DNA from 4 places in the Cupriavidus sp. FW305-46 genome. Region 3 is predicted to be linked to each of the others. Evidence: predicted binding sites of a transcription regulator. Region 3 holds the regulator's gene; each other region holds the start of a gene.
What was found. The regulator sigma-54, encoded in region 3, starts transcription at its own class of promoters, with help from an activator protein. The targets are predictions, from matches to a motif close to TGGCANGNAANCTGCTTT.

Region 1 (7,448 bases), on a different contig from region 3:
GTGCTGGCGGGCCTGGGCATCGGCATCTTCCCGATCTATGCGATCGGCGCGGAACTGGACAGCGGCGCCCTGGTGCCGCTGCTGTGCGACTACCGCATCAGCGTGTTCGGCAGCAAGCTCTACATGCTGACCATGCCCAACCGCTACCAGACGCTGGCCACGCGCTACCTGCTGAACTTCCTGAAGACCGAGCTGCAGGCAGTGTGGCCGCGGCTGCACCGCTAGCGGTGCCTTCGGCAGTGGTCGCCACGGACTATAGTAGGAGCACAAGGATAACCGTCGGCGCATCCGCACCTGAGGAGCTACCATGGCCCTGGCTAGCACGCTTGCAAGCTGCCTGAGCAGCAAGAACACCCAGTACGACATCATCCGCCACCCCTACACCCTCAGCAGCATGGCCACTGCCGAGGCAGCGCATGTTCCCGGGGACCGGCTGGCCAAGACGCTGTTGCTGGAGGATGACCGCGGCTATGTCGCTGCCGTGATTCCTTCAAGCCACCATCTGCACATGGCCGCCATCTGCGAACAGACCGGGCGCAATCTGGTGCTGGCGCATGAGGACGAGATCCGCGAGATCTTCAAGGATTGCGACCTCGGCGCGATCCCGCCGGTGGCGATGGCCTACGGCATGCAGACCTATGTGGACGACAGCCTGATGGCGCAGCCCGACGTGTATTTCGAAGGCGGTGACCACCAGGAACTGGTGCACATGAGCGGCGAGCAGTTCTCGAAGTTGATGTCGGACGCTGGGCACGGGCAGTTTTCGCGCCGCATGATGTAAGCGGCGCATTTTATTGGCCACTGAACGGCCGCCACGCGGTTGCGAACCCGCGTGGCGGCCGTTTTGCATGCTGGCGGGCGGGTGAGTGAGGCAGACGTTTCAGCCTTCAGGCAACGCCGGCACGCTGTCGTCCTTCAGGTCCACGCCCGAGCGGCCCAATGCCGCCGCGCCGCGCAGCAGGAAGGCCAGCCGGTCGGCGGCCTGCGCATACGGCAGGCCTTCGGGGCGCACGTTGGAGATGCAGTTGCGCTCGGCATCGGTGCGGCCCGTGCGCGGCGCATGGGTCAGGTAGATGCCAAGGCTGTCGGGAGAACTCAGGCCCGGCCGTTCGCCGATCAGCATCACCACCTGGCGCGCGCCCAGCAGCTCGCCGATCTCGTCGCCCAGCGCCACGCGCGACTGCTCGGCCACCACCACCGGGCCGATGCGCCATGTCGGCGGCAGGCGCGGGCGGGTGGCATCGAGCAATGGCAGCGCGTGCGTCTGCGTGGCCAGCGCGGACAGGCCGTCGGCAACCACGAACACCACATCGGGCGCCTCGCCAGGCCGTGCCGCGGCCAGCCGCGCGCGGCTGGCATCGTCCAGGCGCCGGCCCAGGTCGGGGCGCCGCAGGTAGTGCGCGCGGTCCGGCGCAGCGCTGTGCACGGCGAGGTTCTGTACCCCCGCCGCATCCAGCGCCGCGGTGACCGCGCCCACGTCCAGCGGCAGGTGCACCGCATCGCGCGCCTGCGCATGGGCCAGCCCGAAGGCCAGCACCGCATCGGTGGTCTGGCTGTGGCCGGTACGGCCCAGCGCTACACGCGCGCGCGTGAACTGGCGCAGGCGTTGCCACGGGTCGGCATCGGCGTTGGCGGGATCGGCGGGTGGCGGGCGTCTGTCCGTCATCGGCTGCACCTTACAGGCTGTGGGCCATCTGCAGCAGCGGCTGGCGCGCGGCGGGCTCGAGCAGCCTGCCGCTGGCATCGGCAATGCCCATGCGCTGCAGCCAGGCCTCGAACTCCGGCGCGGGGCGCAGCCCCAGCACCTCGCGCAGGTACAGCGCATCGTGGAACGAGGTGCTCTGGTAGTTCAGCATGATGTCGTCGGCGCCGGGCACGCCCATGATGAAATTGATGCCGGCCACGCCGAACAGCGTCAGCAGCGTGTCCATGTCGTCCTGGTCGGCCTCGGCATGGTTGGTGTAGCAGACGTCGCAGCCCATCGGCACCCCCATCAGCTTGCCGCAGAAGTGGTCTTCCAGACCGGCGCGAATGATCTGCTTGCCGTCGTACAGGTATTCGGGACCGATAAAGCCCACCACCGTATTGACCAGCAGCGGCGCGAACGCGCGCGCCACCGCGTAGGCGCGCGCCTCCATGGTCTGCTGGTCGACGCCGTGGTGCGCATTGGCCGACAGTGCGCTGCCCTGCCCGGTCTCGAAGTACATCAGGTTGTCGCCAACGGTGCCGCGCGCCAGCGCCTGCGCGGCGTCGTGCGCCTCGGCCAGCAGCGCCAGGCTGATGCCGAAGGCCGCGTTGGCGCGCTCGCTGCCGGCCACCGACTGGAACACCAGATCCACCGGCGCGCCCTGCCCGATCGCGCGCAGGGTATTGGTGACGTGGGTCAGCACGCAGGATTGCGTGGGGATGTCGAAGCGGCTGCGCAGCTCGTCGATCATGCGCAGCAGCGAGACGATGGCGCCCAGGTTGTCCGAAGCCGGGTTGACGCCGATGGTGGCATCGCCGCAGCCATAGAGCAGCCCGTCGATGATCGACGCGGCAATGCCCTTGGGATCGTCGGTCGGGTGGTTGGGCTGCAGCCGCACCGAGAGCCGGCCCGGCAGCCCCACCGTGCTGCGAAAGCGCGTCACCACCTGGCATTTGCGCGCCACCGCCACCAGGTCCTGGTTGCGCATCAGCTTGCTGACCGCGGCGGCCATCTCCGGGGTGATGCCCGGCGCCACCCGCGCCAGCGTGGCGCTGTCGGTTTCATGCAGCAGCAGCCAGTTGCGCAGGTCGCCCACGGTAGTGGCGCCGATGGCGGCAAAGGCCGCGCCATCATGCCGGTCCAGGATCAGGCGCGTGACCTCGTCGTCCTCGTACGGCACCAGCGCCTCGGTCAGGAACTGCTTGAGCGGCACCTCTGCCAGCGCCAGCCGCGCGGCCATCCGCTCCTGCTCGCTGGCCGCGGCAACGCCCGCCAGCGCGTCGCCGGAGCGCGCCGGGCTGGCCCGGGCCAGCAGCGTGCGCAGGTCGGCAAAGACGTGGCGGTGGGTGCCGATGGTGTGGGTGTAGGCCATGCGTTCCGTTCCTGGACTCTGGGGAAAACGATGACAGCGGTGCGCCGGGCGCCTTGCCGGGCGCGATTCCCCCTAATATAGACAGCCTTTGCGTGTGCCGTGATGCCAACATCGCCTCAGCGCACACGGCCTGACTCAGGAACAACATCTGGATCGGCGAGAATTCAGAATAAATTTTGAGCAATTTGCATGCCGGAGACCTCGATGAAAGACCCCGACCCGACCACCACCCCGCGCTTGCTGCCGGCCGCGTGGTACAGCGTCGGCACCGTCGCCTACCTGCTGACCGCCCTGGCGCTGTGGACCGTGCTCCACGCCAACCTGGTGGCGGCATTGCTGTCCGGGCTGCTGCTGTACTCGCTGGTGGACGTGCTGGCGCCGCGCCTGCAGCGCCTGCACCAGCGCCACGACGCCCTGGCCGTGGCCATCCTGTCGGCGCTGATCCTGCTGGGGCTGACGCTGGCGGGCTGGCTGCTGGTGCGCTTTGTCAGTGGCGAGGGCAATACCCTGGACGGGCTGCTCAACCATGTGGCCGACATCATCGACCGCTCGCGCGGGCAGATGCCGCCGTGGCTTAGCGATGCGCTGCCCAAGGGCGTGGACGAGCTGGCCAACACGCTGATCGAGACGCTGCGCGAGCATGCCGCGATGGCGCAGAAGCTGGGCGCCGAGGTGCTGCGCACGCTGGTGCATATCCTGATCGGGCTGGTGATCGGCGCGATGGTGGCGCTGTATCGCGCGGTGGTTCGGCCCAATCGCCGTCCGCTGGCCGCGGCGCTGGTGGCGCGCGCACGCGCGCTGCAGCAGGCGTTCTCGCAGTTCATCTTCGCGCAGATCCAGATCTCCACCATCAACACCGTGCTGACGGCGATCTACCTGCTGCTGGTGCTGCCGCTCTTTGGCGTGCACCTGCCGCTGACCAAGACGCTGGTGGTGATCACCTTCGTTGCCGGGCTGCTGCCGGTGCTGGGCAACCTGATTTCCAATACCGCCATCGTGGTGGCCTCCCTGTCGGTGTCGCTGCCGATCGCGGTGGCGTCGCTGGTGTTCCTGGTGGTGATCCACAAGCTGGAGTACTTCCTGAACGCGCGCATCATCGGTGCGCGCATCCAGGCCGCGGCGTGGGAACTGCTGATGGTGATGCTGCTGATGGAAACGCTGTTCGGCATCCCGGGCGTGATCGCCGGACCGATCTTCTATGCCTACCTGAAGCGGGAACTGGCCGGCGCCGGACTGATCTGAGTGCCGCAGCCGGCTCGCCGCGGCGCTGGTAGGACCAATACCTGCTCAGGCGCCGTCCTGCTCCACCCGGCTGCGCACGAAGTCGATATGGGTCTGCATGGCGGTGCGCGCCTCTTCCGGGCGCCGCGCGCAAATCGCATCGCACAGCGTGCGGTGCTGCAGCAGCAGCAGGTCTGACGCGCCGTCGTCCTGTTCGCGCAGGCCGGTGCCATTGATGGTGATGTGCTCGCGCAGCATGCCGATCACGCTGGTATGCAGGTGCAGGAACATGGTGTTGTGCGAGGCCTGGGCAATGGCGTCGTGCAGCTGCGCATCGGCATCGGCCTCTGCCTGCTTGTCGTCGGCGGCGCGCGCGCGTTCCAGCTCGGCCATCAGGGCGCGGATCCGCTTCACGTCAGCGGCATCCGCGCGCAGCGCCGCAAAATACGCGGTCGCGCCCTCCAGCACGCGGCGGAACTCCAGGATGTCGTCGCGCAGTGCGGGGTGGTCGGCCACCAGCTGGCCCCAGGGCGAGGCAATGCCGGCGCGCAGCTGGTCGGTGGCGTAGACCCCGGCACCGCGCCGGCTCTGCAGCAGGCCGCGCGCGGCGAGGCGCTGGATCGCCTCGCGCACGGTGTTGCGCGCGACCTCGTATTGCCCGGCCAGCACCCGCTCGGCCGGCAGCCGCGTGCCGGGCGGCCAGGTGCCGTCGAGCAGCGCGGTCTCGATCCGGCGCATGACCGACTCCACGCGCCCACGGGTGCGCCCGTGCCTTGCTGCCGCTGCCGTCATGCCGTGTGTCCTCGCTCCTGAGCTTGCGCGCGTCGTTGCGCAGATTGGTCCAACCAATTTGTACCGCCGCGCGGAAGCGGGAATTATGCGCCGAAACGTGCGACCCCAGCACGTCCGGAGCGAGACATGAAGGATCGTCAGTACCCCACCGGCCCTGCCCCCACGCAGGCCTACCTGTTTGCCACCTGCCTGGTCGACATGTTCGTGCCGCAGGCCGGCCTCGACGCCGTGCGGCTGCTTGAACGCGAAGGGCTCACCGTGCACTTCCCGCGCGGCCAGAGTTGCTGCGGCCAGCCCGCCTACAGCAGCGGCAACCCCGACGCGGCCCGTGCGGTGGCGCGCGCCCAACTCGACCTGTTCAGCCAGCCCTGGCCGGTGATCGTGCCATCGGGCTCGTGCGCGGGCATGATGCGCCACCACTGGCCGCAGCTCTTTGCCGACGATCCGGTGGCCGGCCCCAAGGCACTGGAACTGGCCGGACGCATCTATGAACTGGGCGAATTCCTGCTGCATGTGCTGAAGGTGGACTTTGGCGATGCCGCAGCGGCGGGCCAGCCGCAGGAGCGCATCGTGCTGCATACCTCGTGCGGCGCCCGTCGAGAAATGGGTACGCGCCAGCACGGCGTGGCCCTGGTCGACGCGCTGCCGGGCGTGACCCGCGTGGAGCATGAACGCGAATCAGAATGCTGCGGCTTCGGCGGCACCTTCTCGCTCAAGCATCCCGATATCTCCGGCGCCATGGTGCGCGACAAGGTGGCCTCGGCCTGCGCCACCGGCTGCGACCGGCTGGTCTCGGCCGACTGCGGCTGCCTGCTCAATATCGGCCATACCGCGGCACATGACCGCGCCCCGCTGCAGGTGGAGCACCTGGCCACCTTCCTGTGGCGCCGTAGCGGAGGTGCCGCATGAGCACGCCCGGCGCCCGCGAACGCATGCTCGGCCGGCTGCGCGCCGCCGCGCCTGCGCCTTCCCAAGGCACAGCGGAACTCGACCGCCGCATCGACGGCCATTTCGAGGCACGCCGCCACGGCACGCCAGCCGTTGGCGAACTGGTCGACGCGATGCAGGCGGCACTGCAAGGCCTGCATGCCGAGGTCTGGTGCGCCAGCGAAGCGGCCTGGCCGGCATTGCTGGCCACTGAGCTGGCCAATGCCGGCGTGAAGCGCCTGCTGCTTGATCCCGCCAGCACGGCCGGTGCCGCGCTGGCGGCCGCCTTGCCGGCCCATATCGAAGCCATCGGCTACGACCGCCCGATCGAAGCCTGGAAGGCGGAGCTGTTCGACACCATCGATGCCGGCTTCACCGTGTCGCGCTCCGGCATTGCCGCCACCGGCACGCTGGTGGTCGCGCCAGATGCGGGCTCGCCACGCACGGTGTCGCTGGTGCCGCCGCTGCATGTCGCGCTGGTGCGCGCCTCGACGCTGCACGCCGACCTGCATATGGCCGCGCGCACCGAGCGCTGGTCCGACGGCATGCCGACCAACCTGGTGCTGATCTCCGGCCCGTCCAAGACCTCCGACATCCAGCAGACGCTGGCCTACGGCGCGCATGGTCCGCGCCGGCTGTGGGTCGTGATCGAGACCGACACTGCGGAGGCCGGGCAATGAGCCAGCACACACTGAATTTTGTTCCGCCGCAGGACTTCAAGGCACGCGCCCGCGAAGCGCTGGACGATCCCAAGCTGCGCCAGAGCTTTCGCGGCGCGATGGACTTCCTGCAAGGCAAGCGCCTGGCGCAGTTCCCCGACGCGGATGAGCTGGAGCGCCTGCGCGACCTGGGCGAGGCGGTGCGCCAGCACGCGCTGGCCAACCTGCCGGACCTGCTGGTGCAGCTGGAGGCAAAGCTCACCGCCGCCGGGGTGCAGGTGCACTGGGCCGAGAACGCCGACGAAGCCAACGCGATCATCCACCGCATCGCGGCATCGAAGCAGGCGCAGCGCGTGATCAAGGGCAAGTCGATGGCCAGCGAGGAGATCGAGCTGAACCATTACCTGGCCGAGCGCGGGGTGGACTGTATCGAGTCGGACATGGGCGAGTACATCGTCCAGCTGGCCGGCGAAAAGCCCTCGCATATCGTGATGCCGGCGATCCACAAGACCAAGGGCGATATCGCGCAGCTGTTCCAGGCGCATATCCCCGACACGCCCTATACCGAGGATGTCGATGCGCTGATCCAGGCCGGCCGCCGTGCGCTGCGCCAGGCCTTTGTCGACGCGGATATCGGCTTGTCCGGCGTGAACTTCGCCGCCGCGGACACCGGCACGCTGTGGCTGGTGGAGAACGAAGGCAACGGCCGGCTTTCCACCACCGTGCCCGACGTGCATATCGCCATCATGGGCATGGAGAAGGTCGTGGCCCGGCTGGAACACATCGTGCC
Region 2 (7,448 bases), on a different contig from region 3:
CCGAGCGCATCGACGCCGACGAGATGTTCCGCCGCGGTTTCCTGACCGAGCTGCTGCCGGCGGAGCGCCTGCGCGAGCGCGCCGACCAGCTCAGCGACACCGTGGCCGGGCTGGCGCCGCTGGCGGTGCAAGGCATGAAGCGGCACCTGAACGCGATCGGGCGCGGCGCGCTGGATGCCGAGGCGCTGGCCGCCGACATCAGCCGGGCCACGCAGTCGCAGGACATCCGCGAAGGCGCGCTGGCCTGGAAGGAAAAGCGCAAGCCGCAGTTCACCGGCACCTGATGTAGGCCTACTGCGCCTGCCGCATCACCCATTCCACCGCCCGCGCCAGGAACGGTGACGTGTCGCCTTCGCGATAGCTCATGATCACCGGCGAGACGAAGCCCGGCGCGTCGATCGGGCAGTAGCGCACGTCGTCGCGATGCAGGCGCTGGATCGATGCCGGCACCAGGGTGATGCCGATGCCGGCCGCCACCAGCCCCAGCGCGGTCTGCAGCTCGTTGGCCTCCTGCGCCACACGCAACTGCAGGCCCTGCGCGCGGAACAGCGACAGCAGGTGGTCGGCATAGCTGGGCCGCGGCCGGGCCGGGTAAAGAATGAACGGCTGCGCCGCCAGCGCCTGTGGCGTCAGCGCCTTGCGGCGCGGCGCGGGCAGGCGTGCCGGCAGCGCGGCCACCAGGGGTTCGGCCATCACCACCTGCTGGCGGATGGCGGGGTCGTTCAGCGCGATGCGCCCAAAGCCCAGGTCGATGCGGCCGGCCTTGAGCGCCTCGATCTGCTCGACGGTGATCATCTCGGCCAGTCCCACCTCTACCTGCTGGTCGTGCCGGTCTGATTCGCGCAGCTCGCGGATCAGTTCCGGCAGCACGCCATACAGCACTGACGGCACGAAGCCGATGCCGAACCAGCGCTTGTCCTGCCGCCCGATGCGGCGCGTGCCTTCGATGGTCTCTTCCAGCCGCTGCGTCAGCTGCGTGGTCTGCTCCAGCAGGAAGCGGCCCGCTTCGGTCAGGCGCAGCCCGCGGCCGACGCGGTCGAACAGCGCCACGCCCACTTCATCTTCCAGCTGGCGGATCTGGCGCGACAGCGGCGGCTGTGCCATATGCAGCCGCTCGGCGGCGCGGGTGACGTTCAGTTCCTGGGCCACGACCTGGAAATAACGCAGGTGCCGGAGTTCCATTGCTGTCCTGTTTCCATACCTGCAAGGTATCGATCGAGACATCATCGGTCTTGGACGCAGGCAAAGTCAAGCCGCATACTTGGCCCCAATATCCATTTGCATCGACAAGGTATGACCACGACTATCACTTCGGTGGAGGCCATCCTGGTGGACCTGCCCACCATCCGGGCACACCAGCTGGCCATGGCCACCATGCAGCAGCAGACCCTGGTGATCGTGCGGCTGCGCTGCAGCGACGGCGTGGAGGGCATCGGCGAGGCCACCACCATCGGCGGCCTGTCCTATGGCGACGAAAGCCCGGAAGGCATCAAGCTGACCATCGACACCTACCTGGCCCCTGCGCTGGCCGGCCAGGATGCCACCAACGTGCATGGCGCGATGGCGCGCCTGGGCAAGGTCGCGCGCGGCAACCGCTTCGCCAAGTCAGCGCTGGAGACCGCCTTGCTGGATGCGCAGGGCAAGCGCCTGGGCGTGCCGCTGGCCACGCTGCTGGGGGGCGCGGTGCGCTCGACCCTGCCGGTGCTGTGGACGCTTGCCAGCGGCGACACCGCCCGCGACATCGCGGAGGCCGAGCAACTGCTGGCCGAGCGCCGCCACCATACCTTCAAGCTGAAGATCGGCCGGCGCAGCGTGCGCGACGACGTGGCCCACGTGGCCGCGATCAAGCGCGCGCTGGGCGAGCGGGCGCGCGTCACCGTCGACGTCAACCAGGCCTGGAACGAGGCCGACGCCGCCACCGGCATCGCCATGCTGGAAGCCGCCGGCATCGACCTGATCGAGCAGCCGACTCCGCGTGAGCAGCGCATGGCGCTGGCGCGTCTGGCAGCGCGCTTCGTGGTGCCGATCATGGCCGATGAAGCGGTGTGCGGCCCGGAAGACGCGATGGAGCTGGCGCGCATCGGCGGCGCCGACGTGTTCGCGCTGAAGATCGCCAAGGCCGGCGGCATCTTCGGCATGCTGCGCACCGCCGCGGTGGGCGACGCCGCCGGCATCGCGCTGTACGGCGGCACCATGCTGGAGGGCAGCGTCGGCACCATCGCCGCGGCGCATGGCTTCTGCACGCTGCCGCATCTGGCCTGGGGCACTGAGCTGTTCGGACCGCTGCTGCTCAAGGACGATATCGTGCAGCAGCGCCCCGAGTACCGCGACTTCAGCCTGCACCTGCCTGAAGGCCCCGGCCTGGGGCTGGCGCTGGACGAAGACAAGCTGGCGCACTACCGGCGCGGCTGAACTGGCAGGCCGCGCCCCCCGCATGGCACACCGGTGCCTGCACGCATCAAGTGAGGAGACCAATGAAGACGTTATTCCAGCGGCTGGCAAGCACCAGCCGCGCAGGGGCGCTGGCACTGGCTGCCGGCCTGTCGTTCGCAGCGCCGGCCGCGCACGCGGCCTATCCCGACCATCCGATCCGCTGGATCGTGCCGTTCCCCGCGGGCGGTGCCATGGACAACATCGCCCGCACGCTGGGCGAAGACATGTCGCGCACGCTGGGCCAGGCCATCGTGGTCGAGAACCGGCCGGGCGCCGGCGGCAATATCGGCGCCGAACTGGTGGCGCGCGCGCCCGCCGACGGCTACACGCTGATCATCGTCGCCAACGGCATGGCCGTGAACCCGGCGCTGTACGGCCGGCTGAGCTACGACCCGGTCAAGGACTTCGCGCCGGTGTCGCTGCTGGCGGTGGTGCCCAACGTGCTGGTGGCCAGCAAGGCGCGGCGCCAGGAAAGCACCGTCAAGGATGTGGTGGCGCACGCCAAGGCGGCGCCGGGCGAGTACACCTATGCCTCCGCCGGCAACGGCACCTCGATCCACCTGGCGGGCGAGCTGTTCACCTCGATGGCCGGCGTCGACATGCTGCATATCCCCTACAAGGGCAGCGGCCCGGCCATGACGGATCTGCTGGGCGGCCAGGTCGACTACATGTTCGACAGCATCACCTCGGCCAGGCCGCATATCGAATCGGGCAAGCTGACGGCGATCGCGGTCACCACCAGCAAGCGCTCCAGTGCGCTGCCCAACGTGCCGACGGTAGCGGAAGCCGGCCTGCCGGGCTATGAGCTGTCGCCGTGGTTTGCCGCCTTCGTGCCGGCGAAGACGCCGCAGCCGGTCATCGACGCGCTCAACCGCGCTATGCTCGAGGCTTTGGGGAAGCCGGCCGTGCAGAAGCGGCTGGCGCTGATCGGCGCCGAGCCGATCGGCAGTTCACCGGCGGTGCTGCGCGAGCACCTGGCGAAGGAAACCGATAAGTGGGGTGTGCTGATCCGCCAGCGGGGTATCCGGGCGGATTGAGCGGCCCGGCCCAGCGCGGCCGGTTGGGGTAGTCCCCGGGCAATGTCATTGCCCACCCCCGTTTCCCTTGGCACATAATGTGCATAAGCTGCCAGCCGAAAGGCACACTCGAGCGGATCACCCGCCGGCACTGAGGGGAGACAATGAGCAGTTCAACCGACAAGTTCTCGGCCACCATGCGCGATGGCCTGGCCGATCTTGCCCGCCGCCTGCGCTTCGCCATGGAGGAGGGTGCGATCTGGCTGGACGAGCAGCGCATGATCCTGATCCATACCGCCGCCCTGGGCGCGCTGCGCAAGGAACTGGTGGACACCCTGGGCATGGAGCGGGCGCGCGGCCTGTTCATGCGCATGGGCTTCCATTCGGGCATGCGCGACGCTGAGGTCGCGCGCAAGCTGCGCGCAGGCCACAGCGACTTTGGCCAGCTGGAGATCGGGCCCTGCCTGCATACCATCGAGGGGGTGGTGCGGGTCACGCCGGTCAAGGTCGACATCGACATCGCCGCCGGCATCTACGATGGCGAATTCCTGTGGGAAGACTCCTTCGAGGGCGACGTCCACCGCCAGCTGTTCGGCATCGTCGACGAGCCTGCCTGCTGGATGCAGATCGGCTACGCCACCGGCTACACCTCGGCGCTGATGGGGCGCACCATCCTGTACCGCGAGGTCGAGTGCATCGCCTGCGGCCATCCGCACTGCCGCATCATCGGCAAGCCGGTGGAAGCCTGGGAAGACGGCGCGCAGGCGCTGGCGCTGTACCAGCCCGATCCCGTGATCGAAACCATCATCGCCTTGCAGAGCGAGGTCGAGCACCTGCGCGCGCTGCAGGGCACCCCGGCCACGCCGGCCGACCTGGTCGGCACCTCGCCAGGCTTTCGCGCCGCCTGGAGCCTGCTGCAACGCGCCGCGGCCAGCAACGTGACGGTGCTGCTGCTGGGCGAGACCGGCGTGGGCAAGGAGCGGTTCGCGCAGGCGCTGCACAGCGTGAGCGGGCGCGCCGACAAGCCCTTCATTGCCGTGAACTGCGCGGCAATTCCCGATGAGCTGATCGAGTCCGAGCTGTTCGGCGTGGAAAAGGGCGCCTTCACCGGCGCCAGCCAGTCGCGCCCCGGGCGCTTCGAGCGTGCACATGGCGGCACCCTGTTCCTGGACGAACTGGGCGAACTCTCGGCCTCGGCCCAGTCCAAGCTGCTGCGCGTGCTGCAGGAGGGCGAGGTCGAGCGCGTGGGCGGCACCGGCACGCGCAAGGTGGACGTGCGGCTGGTGGCCGCCACCAATGTCGACCTGGCCGAAGCCGTGAAGCAGGGCACTTTCCGCAAGGACCTGTACTACCGCCTCAATGTCTACCCGGTCACGATCCCGCCGCTGCGCGAGCGCTTGGACGATATCCGGCCGCTGGCCGAGCGCTTCGTGGCCCGCTACGGCGCGCGCCACGGCAAGCGCATCGTCGGCATCACCGACCGCGCGCTGGCCGAGCTGCGCCACTATGACTGGCCCGGCAACGTGCGCGAACTGGAGAACGTGATCGAGCGCGGCGTGATCCTGGCCAGCCAGGGCGGCCAGATCACCGCCGACCACCTGTTCCTGCCGGGCACCGTGGCACCGGTGGTGGATACCGCGCCGCGGCTGGGCGCGGGCGGCACCTTGCCAGACCTGCGCGAAGCCGCGGTCCATGCGCTGCTGGACCAGATGTCAGAGCAGCAGCTGGCGCTGGGCGACGTCGAGACCGTGCTGATGGAGGCGGCCATGCAGCGGGCCGACGGCAATATGAGCCAGGCGGCGCGGTTGCTGGGCATTACGCGGCCGCAGCTGGCGTATCGGTGGAAGATGCGCGGCACGCGTGGGGGCAACGGGCACGGCAACGGTAACTGAGGCCGCTTTCAAGCTTCAAATGCTGAGGGTGTGCTCCCTCTCCCGCAAGCGGGAGAGGGAGCACACCCGCGTAGATCAAGCGCGTCCACACGATCCCCTGCGCCACCCATCTCCTCCGCTTCTCCCGGCTCCTCGCATTTCCCCCCTTGATCATTTGATGCAGCCCCGCCCGGCCGCGCATCGGCCCGAAGTTGCCCGATGCTGCACCGCGCCAGCGATTTTTCCCTGCCAGATCAAGTCTTCTCACCCAGCTTGCCCAGGCACGCTGCTGCGCCGCAGGGCAATCCCATCCGCATTGGCTCGCTGCCCGCAAACGCCCGCCCGGCGCGGCTTTTGATCATTTGATCAAGGCTTGCGGACAGCTTCATCAATTCATCGACAGGTTTCGCGCGGACCTTTCCGGGTTAACGCGCACGCTCGTCATCGCCAATTCCCCGCAACCCTTGTCCCACAACGCTTCGCGCTCGCTGGCACGGTCTTCGCAGTAAGGCCTGCGTCCAGCCAACGCAAAGGAGCGCGCCATGAACACCCCGTCGGTTCCCCTGTTCGAAGCCACGCCGCGCTATGTGCGGGTCGAGGGCCGCACCCCCGAAGGGTTTGTGCAGTTCGCCTTCAGCGTGGCCGACCCGGAGCTCAACGTCGAACTGATCATGCCGGAGCCGATGTTCGAAGCCTTCTGCTGCGTCAACCGCGTGCGCTTCCTGCCCCCGCTGGAAGCCGCGCCGCAGCCGCAAGCCGACGACTGACGCCGCAGCCACCGCATCACAAAGAGAGAAGGGATACAGGAGACCAAGCGATGCAAGTCGATATCAAGACCCAGCAGATCCAGCCGCTGCGCCAGACCTACGGCCATGTCGCGCGCCGCTTCGGCGACAAGCCGGCGTCGCGCTACCAGGAGGCGACCTACGACGTGCAGTCGGAGGTGAACTTCCACTACCGCCCCACCTGGGACCCCGGCTTCGCGCTGTATGACAAGCGCCGCACGGCGATCGTGATGCAGGACTGGTACGCGCTGAAGGACCCGCGCCAGTTCTACTACGGCGCCTACGTGACCGCGCGCGGGCGCCAGCAGGATGCCACCGAAAAGAGCTTTGCCTTCGTCGAGAAGCGCGGGCTGCTGCAGGCGCTGCCGGCCGAATGGCAGGAACGCCTGGCCACCGGCCTGCTGCCGCTGCGCCATGTGGAGTGGGGCGCCAACATGAACAACTTCTACTGCGCCGACTATGGCTGGGGCACGGCCATCACGCAGGCCTGCACCTATTGCGCGATGGACCGCCTGGGTATCGCCCAATACCTGTCGCGCATCGGCATGCTGCTGGACGGCAATACCGGCGTGGCGCTGGAGCGTGCCAGGGTGGCCTGGTTGGAGAGCGCCGCGTGGCAGCCGCTGCGCCGCTTTGTCGAGCACACCTTTGTCACCGGGGACTGGTTCGAGACCTTCGTCGCCCAGAACCTGGTGCTCGACGGGCTGCTCTACCCGCTGGTCTACCAGCATGCCGACGCGGTGATCGCGCGCGCCTGCGGCACCGGGCTGGCGGTGCTGACCGAATTCATGAACGACTGGCGCGACGAGCACGCACGCTGGGTCGATGCCGTGATCCAGGCCGCAGCGGCCGAGTCCGATGCCAACCGCGTGCTGCTGTCCGGCTGGGCGCGCGCCGCCTGCGCGGAGGTGGCGCAGGCGCTGGTGCCGGTGGCCGATGCGCTCACCGGCGAAGACGGCGCGCAGATGGTGGCGCTGTGCCGCGAGCAGTTCGAAGTCCGCCTGGGCAAGCTCGGCCTGGCTGCCTGATCCGCCCACAACGAACCCCACGGAGACACGCCATGTCAGCCACCGCTGCCAACGTCTACATCGCCCTGCAGAACAACGACGACACCCGACCCATCATCGACGCCATCACTGAAGCCAACCCGCATGCGCTGGTGTCGCAGTTCCCCGCCATGGTCAAGATCGACGCCCCCGGCCACCTGACCATCGTGCGCGAACTGGTGGCCGGCAAGCTCGGCCGCGACTGGGACCTGCAGGAGATCCACCTGAACCTGATCTCGCTGTGCGGAAACATCGACGAGGACGAAGACGCCTTCACGCTGCGCTGGAACGCCTGAC
Region 3 (7,448 bases):
TGCCGACTGCCAGGTAGCCGAGCATCGGCGGCAGCTGCAGCATGCGGAATGCGACCACGCCGAAGACGGCGGCGGCCAGCAGCACCAGGGTCAGTTCCAGCGGAGAATGCATCAGGCGGTCTGGGTGACCGGCCAGGCGCGCGGCCGACCCGGCACGGGCACCCTGCCGGCAAAATACGGCGAGCACGGCAAGCACGACGTGCGCCATGGGTCGGGCCAGGCGCCATCGCATTCGTTGGTATACTTCGTCGCCATGATAGCCAATTTCGATGCGGATCGAGCACTCAGGCTCGCCCGCGACACTCTCCAGACCGAAGCCGATGCGGTTTCCGCACTTTCCGGACGCCTGAACGGCGACTTTGCCCGTGCCGTGCTGCTGATCCTGCAATGCACCGGGCGCGTGGTCGTCTCGGGCATCGGCAAGTCCGGCCATATCGGGCGCAAGGTCGCGGCCACGCTGGCCTCTACCGGCACGCCGGCGTTCTTCGTGCACCCGGCCGAAGCCAGCCACGGCGACCTGGGCATGGTCACGCGCGACGACGTGCTGATCGCCTTCTCCAATTCTGGCGAGACCGGCGAGCTGCTGTCGATCATCCCGATCGTCAAGCGCATCGGCGCGCGGCTGATCTCGGTCACCGGCAACCCCGACTCCAACCTGGCCAAGCTGGCCGACGTCCACCTGGACGCGGCGGTCGAGAAAGAAGCCTGCCCGCTGAACCTGGCGCCGACGGCCAGCACCACCGCGGCGCTGGCGCTGGGCGATGCGCTGGCGGTGGCGGTTCTCGATGCGCGCGGCTTTGGCGAGGAAGACTTCGCCCGCTCGCACCCCGGCGGCGCGCTCGGGCGCAAGCTGCTGACCCATGTGCGCGACGTGATGCGCACCGGCAACGCCGTGCCCGAGGTGCGTGAAAACACCCCGCTGGCCCAGGCGCTGATGGAAATCACCCGCAAGGGCATGGCCATGACCGCCGTGGTGGACCCGGACGGACACGCCATCGGCGTCTTCACCGACGGCGACCTGCGCCGCCTGCTGGAAACCCCGCGCGACTGGAAGACCGTTCCCATCGGCGACGTCATGCACCGCAACCCGCACGTGGTCAACGAGAACCAGCTCGCCGTCGAAGCGGTGCAGGTGATGGAGGCCAACCGCATCAACCAGCTGCTGGTGGTGGATGACGACGGCCGCCTGACCGGCGCGCTGCATATCCACGACCTGACCCGCGCCAAGGTTATCTGAGCGGGCGCGGCCCGGCACAACCGGCACAACGCCAAGGACACCATGCAGGCACTCCTCGCCTCCCTCAGCGGCATCGTCATGCGGCTGCTGCCGCTGCTGCTGATGGCCTTCGTGGCGGGCAGCACGTTCTGGCTGGTCCAGATCAACTCCCCCAAGGAAGACCCGGCCGCGCAAAGCGCCAAGAAGCATGAGCCCGATTACTTCATGGACCGCTTCTCGGCCACCGAGTTGGCACCGGACGGCAGCACCAAGATCCGCTTCACCGGCGAGCGCATGATCCATTTCGAAGATGACCAGACCTACGAGGTGACCCGGCCCGCCATGCGCGCGTACGAGCCGGACCGCCCGCCGGTCACCGCCCGCGCCGATATGGGCCGCATGAACGCCGAGGGCTCGGTGATCGACCTGTACGGCAACGGCTTCGTCATGCGCCAGCAGGGCGTGGACGTGTCCAAGGACCCGCAGCTGACCGCCGCATCCAGTTATTTCCAGCTGCTGGTCAATGACGACATCGTCAAGACCGACAAGCCGGTCAAGCTGACGCGCGGGCCGTCGGTGATGACCGCCAACGGCCTGATCTTCAACAACGTCACGCGCGAAGTACAATTGCTCGGCAATGTACGCGGCACCATCATCACCGGGCCGACCCCGGGCCGCGCGCCGGGGTCCTGAGCCCCGGCCCGGGGGCCGCACCAACCCGCACCAACGTACCCAGACGCCCTCAAGCAACCCTGCCAACATGACTGCTTCCCTGACGACATCGTCCCGTCGACGCACCGCCCCGGCCCTGCTCGCCCTGGCCATGGCCTTCGGCCTGCTGGCCCAGCCCGCCCTGGCCGAGCGCGCGGACCGCGACAAGCCGATGGTGCTGGAGGCGGACAACGCCAGCTACGACGACGTCAAGCAGATCTATACGCTGACCGGCAACGTGGTGCTGACCAAGGGCACCATGATCCTGAAGTCCGACGCCGCCGAACTGCGCACCGATCCCGAGGGCTACCAGTTCGCGGTGGCCACCGCCAAGCCGGGCAAGCAGGCCTACATCCGGCAGAAGCGCGAAGGCGTCGACGAATACATCGACGGCTGGGGCGACCGCATCGAGTACGACGGCAAGCAGGAGTACTCCAAGCTGATCGGCAATGCCCGCATGGCGCGCCTGCAGGGCGCCAAGCAGGTCGACGAGATCCGCGGCGCGGTGCTGACCTACGACAGCCGCAAGGAGTTCTACACGGCTGCCGGCGGCGGCAGCGGCGACGCCGCGGCCGCCAATCCGTCCGGCCGCGTACGCGCGGTGCTGTCGCCGCGCCAGGACCAGAAGGCCGGCGCCACGGGCAGCAGCGGCTCGCCGCTGGACCTGAAGCCAGCGCCCGCGCCTGCCAACAAACCCTGACGCCTGGCGCCGGCTGCGTGCATCGCATGCGGCCGGCGCCGGAAACGCCTGAACGCCAGACTGTGCCAATGACCGATACCGCAACCATCGCCGACAAGCCTTCCGTCGAAGCCTCCACCGTCCTTGCCGGCGGCAGCACCCTGGTCGTGCGCCACCTGAAGAAGCGCTATGGCTCGCGCACGGTGGTCAAGGACGTCTCGCTCGACGTGAAGAGCGGCGAGGTGGTCGGCCTGCTCGGGCCCAACGGCGCGGGCAAGACCACGTCGTTCTACATGATCGTGGGCCTGGTGGCGCTGGACGAAGGCGATATCGTGCTCGACGGCGACCACATCAGCGGCCTGCCGATCCACGAGCGCGCGCGCATGGGGCTGTCGTACCTGCCGCAGGAAGCCTCGGTATTCCGCAAGCTCAACGTCGAAGAGAACATCCGCGCGGTGCTGGAGCTGCAGCTGGACAAGGGCAAGCCGCTGGCCAAGGCCGAGATCGAGCGCCGCCTCGATTCGCTGCTCGACGACCTGCAGATCGCGCACCTGCGCAACAACCCGGCGCTGTCGCTGTCGGGCGGCGAGCGCCGCCGCGTGGAAATCGCGCGCGCGCTGGCGTCGTCGCCGCGCTTCATCCTGCTGGACGAACCCTTCGCCGGCGTGGACCCGATCGCCGTGGGCGAGATCCAGCGCATCGTCAGCTTCCTCAAGGCGCGCAATATCGGCGTGCTGATCACCGACCACAACGTGCGCGAGACGCTCGGCATCTGCGACCACGCCTACATCATCAGCGAAGGCACGGTGCTGGCCGCGGGCCAGCCCGAGGAAATCATCGCCAATGACGCAGTGCGGCGCGTCTACCTGGGCGAGAACTTCCGCATGTGATGCAGCGGCCTGCCATGGAGCGGCAGGCCTATTCGCGGGCGCACGTGGGCCTGCCACAGCCAGCAGCGATCAGACCGCATAAGCGATAGCAATTTCCGTTCCAACAACGGAAAGATGCGCATAGAATAGGTCGCATGAAACCGTCGCTACAGCTCCGCCTTTCCCAGCATCTGGCCCTGACCCCGCAACTGCAGCAGTCGATCCGGCTGCTGCAGCTTTCCACGCTGGAACTGCAGCAAGAGGTCGAACAGGCGCTGACGGAAAACCCTCTGCTCGAACGTGAGAACGACTGGATCGAAAGCCCGCTGCGCGTTGCGGCCGACGGCTCGGTCAACCTGCAGAGCGCACCGGCGCCCGCGCCGGCAGAGCCGCAGGGCAATGGCGAGGCCCGCGCCGATGGCGCGGCTGACGACGACAGCTATGGCGACAGCGGCAACGGCGACGACTATGGCAGCGGCGACTGGAGCCTGGACGACTTTGCCCGCCGCCCCCAGGGCGACGAGGATGAAAAAACGCCGATGCAGCTGCGTGAAGCCGAGCCCACGCTGCGCGAGTACCTGATGGAACAGCTCACGCCGCTGAAGATCTCCGCGCGCGACAAGGGCCTGGCCATCTTCCTGATCGAATCACTCGACGATGATGGCTACCTGAGCGCATCGCTTGAGGAGATCTGCACGGAGTTGCCGGAAGAACTCGAGTTCGAGATCGAGGAAGTCCACGCCATCCTCACGCTGCTGCAGAGCTTCGACCCGCCCGGCGTGGGCGCGCGCAACGCCGCCGAGTGCCTGGCCCTGCAGTTGCGGCGCCTGACGCACCCGCAGCGCGAACTGGCCCTGAACATCGTGACCAACCACCTGGAGTTGCTCGCAGTACGCGACTACACGCGGCTGAAGAAGGCGCTGCAGGTCGATGAAGCGGCGCTGAAGTCCGCACACGAACTGATCCGCTCGCTGGCGCCCTACCCCGGCCATGCATACAGCCGCCCGGAGGCGGACTTCGTGGTGCCGGACGTGTTCGTGCGCAAGGGTGGCGGCGGCTGGATCGCGCAGCTCAATCCGGATGTGATGCCGAGGCTGCGCATCAATGACATGTATGCACAAATCCTGCGTGGCGCGAAGGGTGAGTCCGGCACCGCCGGGCTGCAGCAGAAGCTGCAGGAGGCGCGCTGGCTGATCAAGAACATCCAGCAGAGGTTCGACACAATCCTGCGTGTCTCGCAGGCCATTGTCGAGCGTCAAAAGAACTTTTTCAGCCACGGCGAAATCGCCATGCGCCCCTTGGTTTTGCGGGAGATTGCCGATACACTGGGTTTACACGAGTCAACCATCTCCCGGGTGACGACCAATAAATATATGGCAACGCCGATGGGTACTTTCGAACTGAAGTACTTCTTCGGCAGCCACGTGTCCACCGAAACCGGTGGCGCGGCTTCATCAACGGCCATCCGCGCCTTGATCAAGCAACTGATAGGAGCCGAAGACCCGAGGAATCCCCTTTCCGACAGTCGCATTGCCGAACTGCTGGGCGAACAAGGCTTCGTTGTCGCACGCCGCACCGTTGCCAAGTATCGCGAAGCCCTGAAGATCCCCGCAGTCAATCTCCGCAAGTCTTTGTAGCCGAGCCCACCGCCTGCCTGGTGAGGCTCTTTCAGAAGGAGAAGCGCTATGAACTTCAAGATCAGTGGACACCACCTGGACATCACGCCCCCTCTGCGTGAGTACGTGGAAACGAAGCTGGAGCGAATCGTCAGGCATTTCGATCAAGTCATTGGCGTTAGTGTGCTGCTCTCTGTCGACAACCATAAGGAAAAGGACCGGCGTCAGTACGCGGAAATCAATCTACATCTCAAGGGCAAGGACATCTTTGTCGAAGCGCATCACGAAGACCTGTATGCAGCGATCGACGCACTCGTCGACAAGCTGGACCGTCAGGTGATCCGCTACAAGGATCGCGTGCAAGGCCACGACCGCGAAGCGGTCAAGTACCAGATGGCCGCAGCGCAAATGCAGCAATGACCGTGCCCGGCAGCCCCGCAGCGGGCTGCTGAATCAGGATTGAACAGGCAAGCCGCGCCATGAAGCGCGGCTTTTTTGCGCCCTCGCGTTCCCGGTTGCCGCCGGCATGCCGCGCCCGCACTGGCGGCGCGGCCCGGCTGTGGCGCCGGAGCCAATGCTTTTCACCCGAATGAGCAAGGGTGTTCGCAAGCGCTGCGCCAAGGTGTATGCTGCGCCATACAAAGAGAGGGAATCCTGGCCGTGCCCCGCACCGGTGCACCGGCTCCCCGCCGCGGAGGCACGATTGCATCACCATGTATCGTTCTGCACCGGCTTGCCCCGTTGCGCTGCACAATGCGGGAGTAGTCGCTGCTCTATAATGGGCCGGACGCCTCCGGCCAGGCCAACGGCAGGCCGGAGCCAGCCCACTGCCCGGCGGGGCGGTCCGCCCGCTAACTGAAATCCTGCGCATCGCCCATGAATCGTTTGGCCAAATTGCTGCCACCCGGCAACATCACCCTCGACGTCAGCGTCACCAGCAAGAAGCGTGTGTTCGAGCAGGCCGGGCTCCTCTTCGAGAACAACCATGGTGTGGCGCGCGCCATCGTGACGGACAACCTGTTCGCGCGCGAGTCGCTTGGATCCACCGGCCTGGGCGCCGGCGTGGCAATCCCGCACGGCCGCATCAAGGGCCTGAAGCAGCCGCTGGCCGCGTTCATGCGCCTGGCCGAACCAATTCCGTTCGAATCTCCCGATGGCAAGCCGGTATCGCTGCTGATCTTCCTGCTGGTGCCCGAACAGGCTACGCAGCAGCACCTGGAAATCCTGTCCGAAATCGCGCAACTGCTTTCCGACCGCGACATGCGTGAAGGGCTGGCCACGCTGCCCACGCCCGATGCCGTCCATCAGTTGCTGATCGCATGGCATCCCTGATCCCCTGACCCCTCAAGCGGGCCGGCACCAGACCGGGCAGGCGCCGAGGCGCTTCGCAAACCGCCCCACCAGTCATACCGCATGGAACTCACCGGCGTCACCTCCCAGTCCATCTTCGACGACAACGCAGCCGACATCAAACTCTCGTGGGTGGCCGGCCTGGAAGGTGCGGACCGCGCCTTCGACGTGGAGTTCGCCCGCGAAGCCACCTCCGCCGCCGACCTGGTGGGCCACCTGAACCTGATCCACCCCAACCGCATCCAGGTGCTCGGCAAGCCCGAGATCACTTATTACCAGCGGCTCGACGACGAGACCCGCAAGCGCCAGATGGGCGAGCTGATCCTGCTGGAGCCGCCCTTCCTGGTGATCGCCGACGGCATGGAGCCGCCGCCCGACCTGGAACTGCGCTGCACGCGCTCGTCCACGCCGCTGTTCACCACGCCGGTGTCGTCGGCCGCGGTGATCGACCACCTGCGCCTGTACCTGTCGCGTATCTCCGCGCCGCGCGTGACCATGCACGGGGTATTCCTCGACATCCTGGGCATGGGCGTGCTGATCATGGGCGAATCGGGCCTGGGCAAGAGCGAACTGGGCCTGGAACTGATCTCGCGCGGCCACGGGCTGGTAGCCGACGATGCCGTAGACTTCGTGCGCCTGGGGCCGGATTTCATCGAAGGCCGCTGCCCGCCGCTGCTGCAGAACCTGCTTGAAGTACGCGGCCTGGGCCTGCTCGACATCAAGACCATCTTCGGTGAGACCGCGGTGCGCCGGAAGATGAAGATCAAGCTGGTGGTGCAGCTGGTGCGTCGCAATGACGGCGAGTTCGAGCGGCTGCCGCTCGATTCGCAATACCTCGACGTGCTGGGCCTGCCGATCCACATGGTCAAGATCCAGGTGGCGGCCGGGCGCAACCTGGCCGTGCTGGTCGAGGCCGCGGTGCGCAACACCATCCTGCGCCTGCGCGGCATCGATACGCTGCGCGACTTCATGGACCGGCAGCGCGCCGCGATGCAGGCCGATGCGGT
Region 4 (7,448 bases), on a different contig from region 3:
GAGCATATGGTGGTGCTCACGCCGGGCCAGCCCGCAACGCTGACGGCCACGACACCGTCGCGCGTAATGCTGCTGGGCGGTGACCCGACCGACGGGCACCGTTTTATCTACTGGAATTTCGTTGCCAGCAGCAAGGTGGCGATCGAGGCCGCCGCCCAGCGCTGGGAGGACGACCAGTTCCCGCACGTGCCGGGCGAGACCGAGCGCATCCCGCTGCCCCCGCGCAAGCCCTGACAGCGGTCCCGGGGCTGGCTCAGACCGGGCTGGCCCAGGTCACGCGGGTGCCTTGCCGCAGGCATTCGCGGATAGCCTCGACCTGGATCGCGATCGGCGCCGGCACCGGCGCCGCGCCGTCCAGCACGCGCCGGATCCAGGCCACGGTCTGGCCGGCGTCGCTGCCGGGCGGCAGTTCAGGCACTTCGGCCAGCGAACCCACGGCCGGATCGACCAGCGTCTGCTGGTGCCCCTCGTGCAGCCAGTCGATGCGGCTGGTGCGGCGCGCATCGGCCACCACTTCGCCCTCGGTGCCGCGTGCCAGCAGCACGTTGGCGGGTTCATGCGAGAAGTAGTCGGTCAGCGTCTCGCGGTATTCGGGGTGGGTGTAGCTGTACAGGCGCAACCCTTCCGCGGGCGAATGCTCGCCCACCGGCTGCAGCATCTTGGCCACCGTGTGCGCCGAATTGCGCAGGCCGATCACGGTGCGCCGCTCCAGCAGCTGCGACAGCCCGGGCGACAGCACATCCACCGGCAGCACCGCCAGCGGCCCGAGGTCGCTGCCCTCGCGCAGCCGTGCCGAGGCCTCGCCGGTAGTCGCGCACAAGGGCACGCCCAGCGCCTCGAACAGCGTCATGCTGGTCACGCGGCCATTGAACAGGCGCGTGCCGTGCACCAGCACGGGGACATCTTCGCGCGCCAGCAGCAGCGCCAGCAGCGGCACCAGGTTGGGTTGCTTGCGCGCGCCGTTGTAGCTGGGGATCACCACCACCTGCCGGTCAGGCGGCGCCGGCAGCGGCTGGCAGTGCGCATGGGCGGCTTCCAGCATGCCGGCCAGCTCGTGCGGGGCCTCGCCCTTGATGCGGTAGGCCATCAGGATGGCGCCAAGCTCCAGGTCCGAGACGCGCCCGGCCAGCATGGCGTCGAACAGGGCCTGCGCGTCTTCGCGCGGCAGCGCCCGCGCGCCGTTGACGCCGCGGCCGATCTCCTTGATATAGCGGGCAGCAGGGAAGGACGTGGCTGGCGTGGTCATGGCGGCGTGGGGGTAGTCTGTTCTGGGTTCATGATAGCGGAGCCAGGCCGCCGCGCCCATCGCCGCCTGTGCCACATAGGGCCGCCCACCCGCACGCGGCCGGCGGGCACTACGCGGCTTCCTGCAGCGCCGGGTTGCGCTGCTTGCGGTAGAGGAAGTCCAGCACCGCGGTGCGGCAGGCGTGGTAGCCCTTGTCGTCGGCCAGCGCGACGCGGTCGCGCGGACGCGGCAGCTCCACCTTCAGGATCTCGCCGATGGTCGCGGCCGGACCGTTGGTCATCATGACGATGCGGTCGGCCAGCAGCACGGCCTCGTCGACATCGTGGGTCACCATCACCACGGTGCTGCGGGTGCGCGCCACGATCTTGATCAGCTCGTCCTGCAGGTGCGCGCGCGTGAGCGCATCGAGCGCGCCGAAGGGCTCGTCCATCAGCAGCACCTTGGGCGCCATCGCCAGCGCGCGGGCAATGCCCACGCGCTGCTTCATGCCGCCGGAGATCTCATGCGGGTACTTGTTCTCGGCGTGCGTCAGGCCCACCAGCGCCAGCGTGTCGTGCGTGCGCGCCTTGAGCTGCGGCTTGCTCTCGCTGGCGGCGAAGACGCGCTCCACGCCCAGGTAGACGTTCTCGAAGCACGTCAGCCACGGCAGCAGCGAATGGTTCTGGAACACCACCGCGCGCTCCGGCCCCGGCCCGGCGATCTCGCGCCCGGCGCAGATCAGCGCGCCGGTGGTGGGCGTGGCCAGTCCCGCGACCAGGTTCAGCAGCGTGGACTTGCCACAGCCTGAATGGCCGATCAGCGTGATGAACTCGCCCTCGGCGATATGCAGGTTGATATCGCGCAGGGCGACGAACGGGCCCTTGCGGGTCTTGAAGGTCTGGCCGACGTTTTCGATGCTGACGAACTTGTCCATGGCGATTCTCCCCGCGTGTCAGTTGGTGCCGTAGCTGAAGCGCCGGGCCAGCGCCAGCAGCGCGTGCTCCAGCAGCAGCCCGATGATGCCGATCACGAAGATCGCGATCACGATGTGCTCGACCTTCAGGTTGTTCCATTCGTCCCACAGCCAGAAGCCGATGCCGGTGCCGCCGGTCAGCATCTCGGCCGCGACGATCACCAGCCACGCGGTGCCGATCGACAGCCGCACGCCGGTCAACATGTAGGGCAGCACCGCGGGGAACAGCACCCGCGTGAACACCTTCCATTCCGACAGGTCCAGCACGCGCGCCACGTTCAGGTAGTCCTGCGGCACGCGCGTGACGCCGACCGCGGTGTTGATCACCATCGGCCAGATCGAGCAGATGAAGATCGCCCAGATCGCGGCCGGGTTGGCGGCCTTGAACAGCAGCAGGCCGATCGGCAGCCACGCCAGCGGCGAGACCGGCCGCAGCAGGCTGATCACCGGCGCGGTCATCGCGTTCAGGAAGGCGAAGCGCCCGATCAGGAAGCCGGCCGGGATGCCGACCAGCGCGGCCAGGCCGAAGCCCGCCGCGACGCGCGCCAGCGATGCCAGCACGTTCCAGCCGATGCCCTGGTCATTGGGCCCGTTGCGGTAGAACGGGTCGGCAAACAGCGGCACCGCGGCGTTCCATGTGGCCTGCGGCGTGGGGATGGCCGGGATCATCGTGGCGATGCCGTGCCAGGCCAGCACGAACAGGGCAAAGCCCAGTGCCGGTGGCACGGCCTTGAGCACCAGCGCGGCGACCGCCTCGCGGCGTTGCGAGCGCCGTGCCTGCGCGGCGATTTCCTGCTCGCGCCGGCGCGCCCGCTCCTTGGTGTCGGGGTCGGCGCTGGCGGCTACGGTTGCACCATCGGGCGTGGGGTGGGCTATGGCATTCACGTCTGGCTCCTTTCGTCAGGGGCACTGCGGATCAGTGGGGGAAGGCTTGCGTCAGGCCTTGATCTTGAAACCGTCGCCGTAGGCCTTGGGGTCCTTGCCGTCCCAGACCACGCCGTCGATCAGCTTGGCGCTGCGCATGTCGCTCTTGGGCAGCGGCACCTGCGCGGCGGCGGCGGCCTGCTTGTAGACGTCGATGCGGTTGACCTGCCTGGCCACGGCGAGATAGTCCGGATGTTCCTTCAGCAGGCCCCAGCGCTTGTGCTGGGTCAGGAACCACATGCCGTCTGACAGGTACGGGTAGTTGGCGCTGCCGTCCTGGTAGAACTTCATCGCGTCGGGGTCGTCCCAGGTCTTGCCCAGGCCGTTGGTGTAGCGGCCCAGCATGCGGTCCAGGATGATGTCCATGTCGGTGTTGACGTAGGACTTGGCGGCAATGGTCTCGGCGGTCTTGCGGCGGTTGGAGGTCGACGCATCGATGAACTTCGATGCCTCCAGCACCGCGGCCACCATCGCGCGCGCGGTGTTGGGGTATTTCTGCACGAACTCCGCGGTGGTGCCCAGGGTCTTCTCGGGGTGGCTCTTCCAGATGGCCTGCGTGGTCTCTGCGGTGAAGCCGATCTTGTCGGCGATGGCGCGCGCGCCCCAGGGCTCGCCCACGCAGAAGCCATCCATATTGCCCACGCGCATATTGGCCACCATCTGCGGCGGCGGCACCGTGATGGCCTTGGCGTCCTGCATCGGGTTGATGCCGTTGGCCGCCAGCCAGTAGTACAGCCACATCGCGTGCGTGCCGGTGGGGAAGGTCTGGGCGAAGGTGTAGTCGCGCTTCTCCTTCATCATCAGCGCCTTCAGGCTGGCGCCGTCCTTGACGCCTTTCTCGGCGAGCTTGGACGACAGCGTGATGGCCTGGCCGTTGTGGTTCAGGTTCATCAGCACGGCCATGTCCTTCTTCGGGCCGCCGATGCCCAGCTGCACGCCGTAGATCAGGCCGTACAGCACGTGCGCCGCGTCCAGCTCGCCGTTGACCAGCTTGTCGCGCACGCCGGCCCATGAGGCTTCCTTGGTCGGCGTGATCTTGATGCCGTATTTCTTGTCCAGCCCGAGCGTGGCGGCCATCACCACCGAGGCGCAGTCGGTCAGCGGGATAAAGCCGATGCGCACGTCGGCCTTCTCGGGCGCGTCCGAGCCCGCTGCCCACGCACCGGCGCGCACCAGCGGATCGACCAGCGTCATCACGCTGGCGCCGGCGATGGTGGCCAGCGCGCGGCGGCGGCCGCTGCTGGCCGGCACGGCGTCGGCAGCCGCGTCGGGAACGTGGACGGCTGCGTGCAGCGGCTTGGCAATCCTGAGGCGAGAGGGCATTGCATGGCTCCAAGAAAAAAGGCGTCCCCTCCGCGACCGGCTTCGCCAGAAGACCGGTGCGGCGCAGGGACGCCGTTGTCCGTGGCGTGACGCAGCCCGCGTTGGCCGTGTCCGCCGAAATTGTTGGTCGGCCGCCGTTGGCCGATACCTGCATAACGCAAGGCGTGTGCCAGCCTGTGCAGTGCAGCATTCGAGGGCGGATTTGTGACGGATCGGGAGGTAATGATCGGATGCGGTGCGCGCGCGCTGGCCGCCGCCACATTCGGGGGAGCATAGGAGGGAGGTGGAGCAGCGCGGCAGCGCCAGGAGCGTGCATTGCACCAGTCGCGTGCGGCAGCGCACCACGGCTGGCAGGCGGGAGCGGCTCAGCCCATCACGTCGATCACGCGCTGGGCCGCGTCCACCAGCTTCAGGCCGCGCTCCATCGCCATGCTGCGCAGGCGCTTGTAGGCCTCGTCCTCGCTGAGGCCGCGCGCCTGCATCAGCAGCCCCTTGGCGCGCTCGACCACTTTGCGCTCGGCCAGCTTGAGCCGGGTGGCATCGAGCTCGGCGCGCAGCTGCTGGTCCAGTTCGAAGCGCGCGTAGGCCACGTCGAGCACGGTCTTGACGCGCTCGGCGCGCAGGCCGTCGACGATATAGGCGGTGATCCCCGCCGTCAGCGCTGCCTTGATGCGCTGGCTGTCGTCGTTGTCGGTGAACAGCACGATCGGACGTGGCGCATGCTGGGTCGAGACGCAGACATGCTCGATGGTGTCGCGCGCGGCGGATTCGGACGCGATGATCAGCATGTCGGGCTGGGTGGCCGTGATCACATCCGGCAGGCGCAGGTCGGCGTCGACGATCTGGATCTCGGTAAAGCCCGCGCTGACCAGCCCGCCGCGGATGGTTTCGACGTTCAGCGGGTCGGCGTCATGCGGGTCGCGCACGAGCAGGATCCGCAACACCCGGCCGCCGGCAGTGGGCGGGGCAGGTGCAGCAGCGGTGGGCGATGGGGGCGGGTGGCGTCGTGTCATGGCTAGGCTCTGTTGCAGTGCGCCATGCAAGATTCGCGCCGGGCAAGTATCCGGTACCTGCGCCAGTCCGGTGCGCTGGCGCTGCGAGGATGCCTGGATTCATTGTATGCGGTCGTACGCAGAGCCAACTCTCGCGGTGTATCCTGTTGCCCTGCTGCGCCGGGGCGTCTGCTGGCGACGCCGCGCATGGCTGCATCCTGCAATCCTGCCCACCCGCGCCGCAGCACCGATCAGAACAATCTGGAGAGATGCATGACCGAATTCGTGTTCGCCCCGGCCGCGCCCGTTGGCGTGCCGGTGCGCGGCAGCAATGCTAGTTTCCCGGTCCGGCGCGTGTACTGCGTCGGCCGCAACTATGCTGCCCACGCCCGTGAAATGGGCTCGGACCCCGACCGCGAGCCGCCGTTCTTCTTCTGCAAGCCGTCCGACGCGGTCAGCTACGTCGCCGACGGCACCGAAGGTGCCTTCCCGTACCCGCCGGGCACCAGCAACTGCCACTATGAAGTGGAGCTGGTGGTGGCGATCGGCAAGGGCGGACGGGACATCCCGGTCGACCAGGCAGCCGGCCACGTGTTCGGCTACGCCGTGGGCCTGGACATGACCCGCCGCGACCTGCAGAACGAATCGAAGAAGACCGGCCGCCCCTGGGAGACCGGCAAGGCCTTCGACCAGTCCGCGCCGATCGGCCCGATCGTGCCGGTCTCGGCCATCGGCCATCCGGAGAAGGGCGCGGTGACGCTGGCGGTCAACGGCGTGGAGAGGCAGCGCGGCGACCTGTCCGACCTGATCTGGTCGGTGCCGGAGATGGTGTCGTACCTGTCGAAGCTGTTCGAGCTGCAGCCGGGCGACCTGATCTTCAGCGGCACGCCCGAAGGCGTGGGCCCGGTGGTCAAGGGCGATGTCATGCAGTGCCACGTCGGCGGCGTGGGCGATCTCACCATCAAGGTAGTCTGATCCGATGCTAAAGCTTTACAGCTATTTCCGCAGTTCGGCCTCATTCCGCGTGCGCATTGCGCTGGAACTCAAGGGGCTGTCGTATGACTATGTGCCGGTGCACCTGCTGAAGGAAGGCGGCCAGCAGCTCAAGCCGGAGTTTCGCGCCGTGAATCCCGACGGCCTGGTGCCGGCGCTCGCCGACGGCGAGCACGTGCTGCAGCAATCGCTGGCCATCGTCGAATACCTGGACGAGGTCCATCCCGAGCCGAAGCTGCTGCCCGGCACGGCGCTGGACCGCGCCTATGTGCGCGGACTGGCCCAGGAGATCGCGTGCGAGATCCACCCGCTGAACAACCTGCGCGTGCTGAAGTACCTGAAGCACACCGTGGGCGTGACCGACGAGGTCAAGGACGCGTGGTACCACCACTGGATCGAGCTGGGCTTTGCGTCGCTGCAGGCCAACCTGGAGCGCGGCGGCAAGGCCGGGCGCTTCTGCTTTGGCGATACGCCCACGCTGGCCGATATCTGCCTGGTGCCGCAGGTATTCAACGCGCAGCGCTTCAATATCGACCTGGCCCGCTACCCGGCGATCGCCAGGATCTATGAAACCTGCATGGAGCTGCCTGCTTTCCAGAAGGCGGAGCCGAAGGCGCAGCCTGACGCGGAATAAGCGTTCGCAGGCCTGCAAGGCAAAACGCCCCGGCACTGCCGGGGCGTTTTTGCTTTGCACGGGTTGCCGGGCCTTACCCCAGCAGCGCTTCGGCGAACTCATCCGCCTTGAACGGCTGCAGGTCCTCCACCTTCTCGCCCACGCCAATGAAATAAACCGGCACCGGGCGCTGGCGCGCGATCGCCGCCAGGATGCCGCCCTTGGCGGTGCCGTCGAGCTTGGTCACGATCAGGCCGGTCAGGCCCAGCGCGTCGTCGAAGGCGCGGGTTTGCTGCAGGGCGTTCTGGCCGGTATTGGCGTCGATCACCAGCAGCACCTCGTGCGGCGCGCTCGACATGGCCTTGCTGATCACGCGCTTGACCTTCCTGAGCTCTTCCATCAGGT

Region 1: the regulator sigma-54 is predicted to act here: its motif matches at 3,237-3,254, upstream of AC3WON_RS28910 (ethanolamine ammonia-lyase subunit EutB).
Region 2: the regulator sigma-54 is predicted to act here: its motif matches at 5,810-5,827, upstream of AC3WON_RS13450 (phenol hydroxylase subunit).
Region 4: the regulator sigma-54 is predicted to act here: its motif matches at 5,482-5,499, upstream of AC3WON_RS21010 (ANTAR domain-containing response regulator).

What each region holds. Positions count from the first base shown of each region.
Region 1 is NZ_JBYSZI010000090.1:7,946-15,393, reverse strand. It holds gene AC3WON_RS28925 (LysR family transcriptional regulator) at 1-225, shown strand, start outside; gene AC3WON_RS28920 (aminoacyl-tRNA deacylase) at 308-781, shown strand; gene eutC (ethanolamine ammonia-lyase subunit EutC) at 881-1,666, opposite strand; gene AC3WON_RS28910 (ethanolamine ammonia-lyase subunit EutB) at 1,677-3,059, opposite strand; gene AC3WON_RS28905 (AI-2E family transporter) at 3,264-4,301, shown strand; gene AC3WON_RS28900 (FadR/GntR family transcriptional regulator) at 4,347-5,072, opposite strand; gene AC3WON_RS28895 ((Fe-S)-binding protein) at 5,199-5,981, shown strand; gene AC3WON_RS28890 (LutC/YkgG family protein) at 5,978-6,679, shown strand; gene AC3WON_RS28885 (LutB/LldF family L-lactate oxidation iron-sulfur protein) at 6,676-7,448, shown strand, end outside.
Region 2 is NZ_JBYSZI010000023.1:33,260-40,707, forward strand. It holds gene AC3WON_RS13425 (enoyl-CoA hydratase/isomerase family protein) at 1-284, shown strand, start outside; gene AC3WON_RS13430 (LysR family transcriptional regulator) at 292-1,182, opposite strand; gene AC3WON_RS13435 (muconate/chloromuconate family cycloisomerase) at 1,294-2,412, shown strand; gene AC3WON_RS13440 (tripartite tricarboxylate transporter substrate binding protein) at 2,475-3,470, shown strand; gene poxR (phenol degradation transcriptional regulator PoxR) at 3,614-5,341, shown strand; gene AC3WON_RS13450 (phenol hydroxylase subunit) at 5,863-6,087, shown strand; gene AC3WON_RS13455 (aromatic/alkene monooxygenase hydroxylase subunit beta) at 6,138-7,133, shown strand; gene AC3WON_RS13460 (MmoB/DmpM family protein) at 7,166-7,447, shown strand.
Region 3 is NZ_JBYSZI010000040.1:3,529-10,976, reverse strand. It holds gene AC3WON_RS19575 (monovalent cation:proton antiporter family protein) at 1-112, opposite strand, end outside; gene AC3WON_RS19570 (KpsF/GutQ family sugar-phosphate isomerase) at 254-1,237, shown strand; gene lptC (LPS export ABC transporter periplasmic protein LptC) at 1,280-1,909, shown strand; gene lptA (lipopolysaccharide transport periplasmic protein LptA) at 1,977-2,627, shown strand; gene lptB (LPS export ABC transporter ATP-binding protein) at 2,696-3,496, shown strand; gene AC3WON_RS19550 (RNA polymerase factor sigma-54) at 3,631-5,112, shown strand; gene hpf (ribosome hibernation-promoting factor, HPF/YfiA family) at 5,161-5,511, shown strand; gene ptsN (PTS IIA-like nitrogen regulatory protein PtsN) at 5,968-6,423, shown strand; gene hprK (HPr(Ser) kinase/phosphatase) at 6,505-7,448, shown strand, end outside.
Region 4 is NZ_JBYSZI010000045.1:683-8,130, reverse strand. It holds gene AC3WON_RS21035 (pirin family protein) at 1-234, shown strand, start outside; gene ybiB (DNA-binding protein YbiB) at 254-1,246, opposite strand; gene AC3WON_RS21025 (ABC transporter ATP-binding protein) at 1,356-2,159, opposite strand; gene ntrB (nitrate ABC transporter permease) at 2,178-3,083, opposite strand; gene AC3WON_RS21015 (CmpA/NrtA family ABC transporter substrate-binding protein) at 3,135-4,445, opposite strand; gene AC3WON_RS21010 (ANTAR domain-containing response regulator) at 4,811-5,458, opposite strand; gene AC3WON_RS21005 (fumarylacetoacetate hydrolase family protein) at 5,711-6,412, shown strand; gene maiA (maleylacetoacetate isomerase) at 6,417-7,064, shown strand; partial or broken gene ftsY (signal recognition particle-docking protein FtsY) at 7,138-7,448, opposite strand, start outside.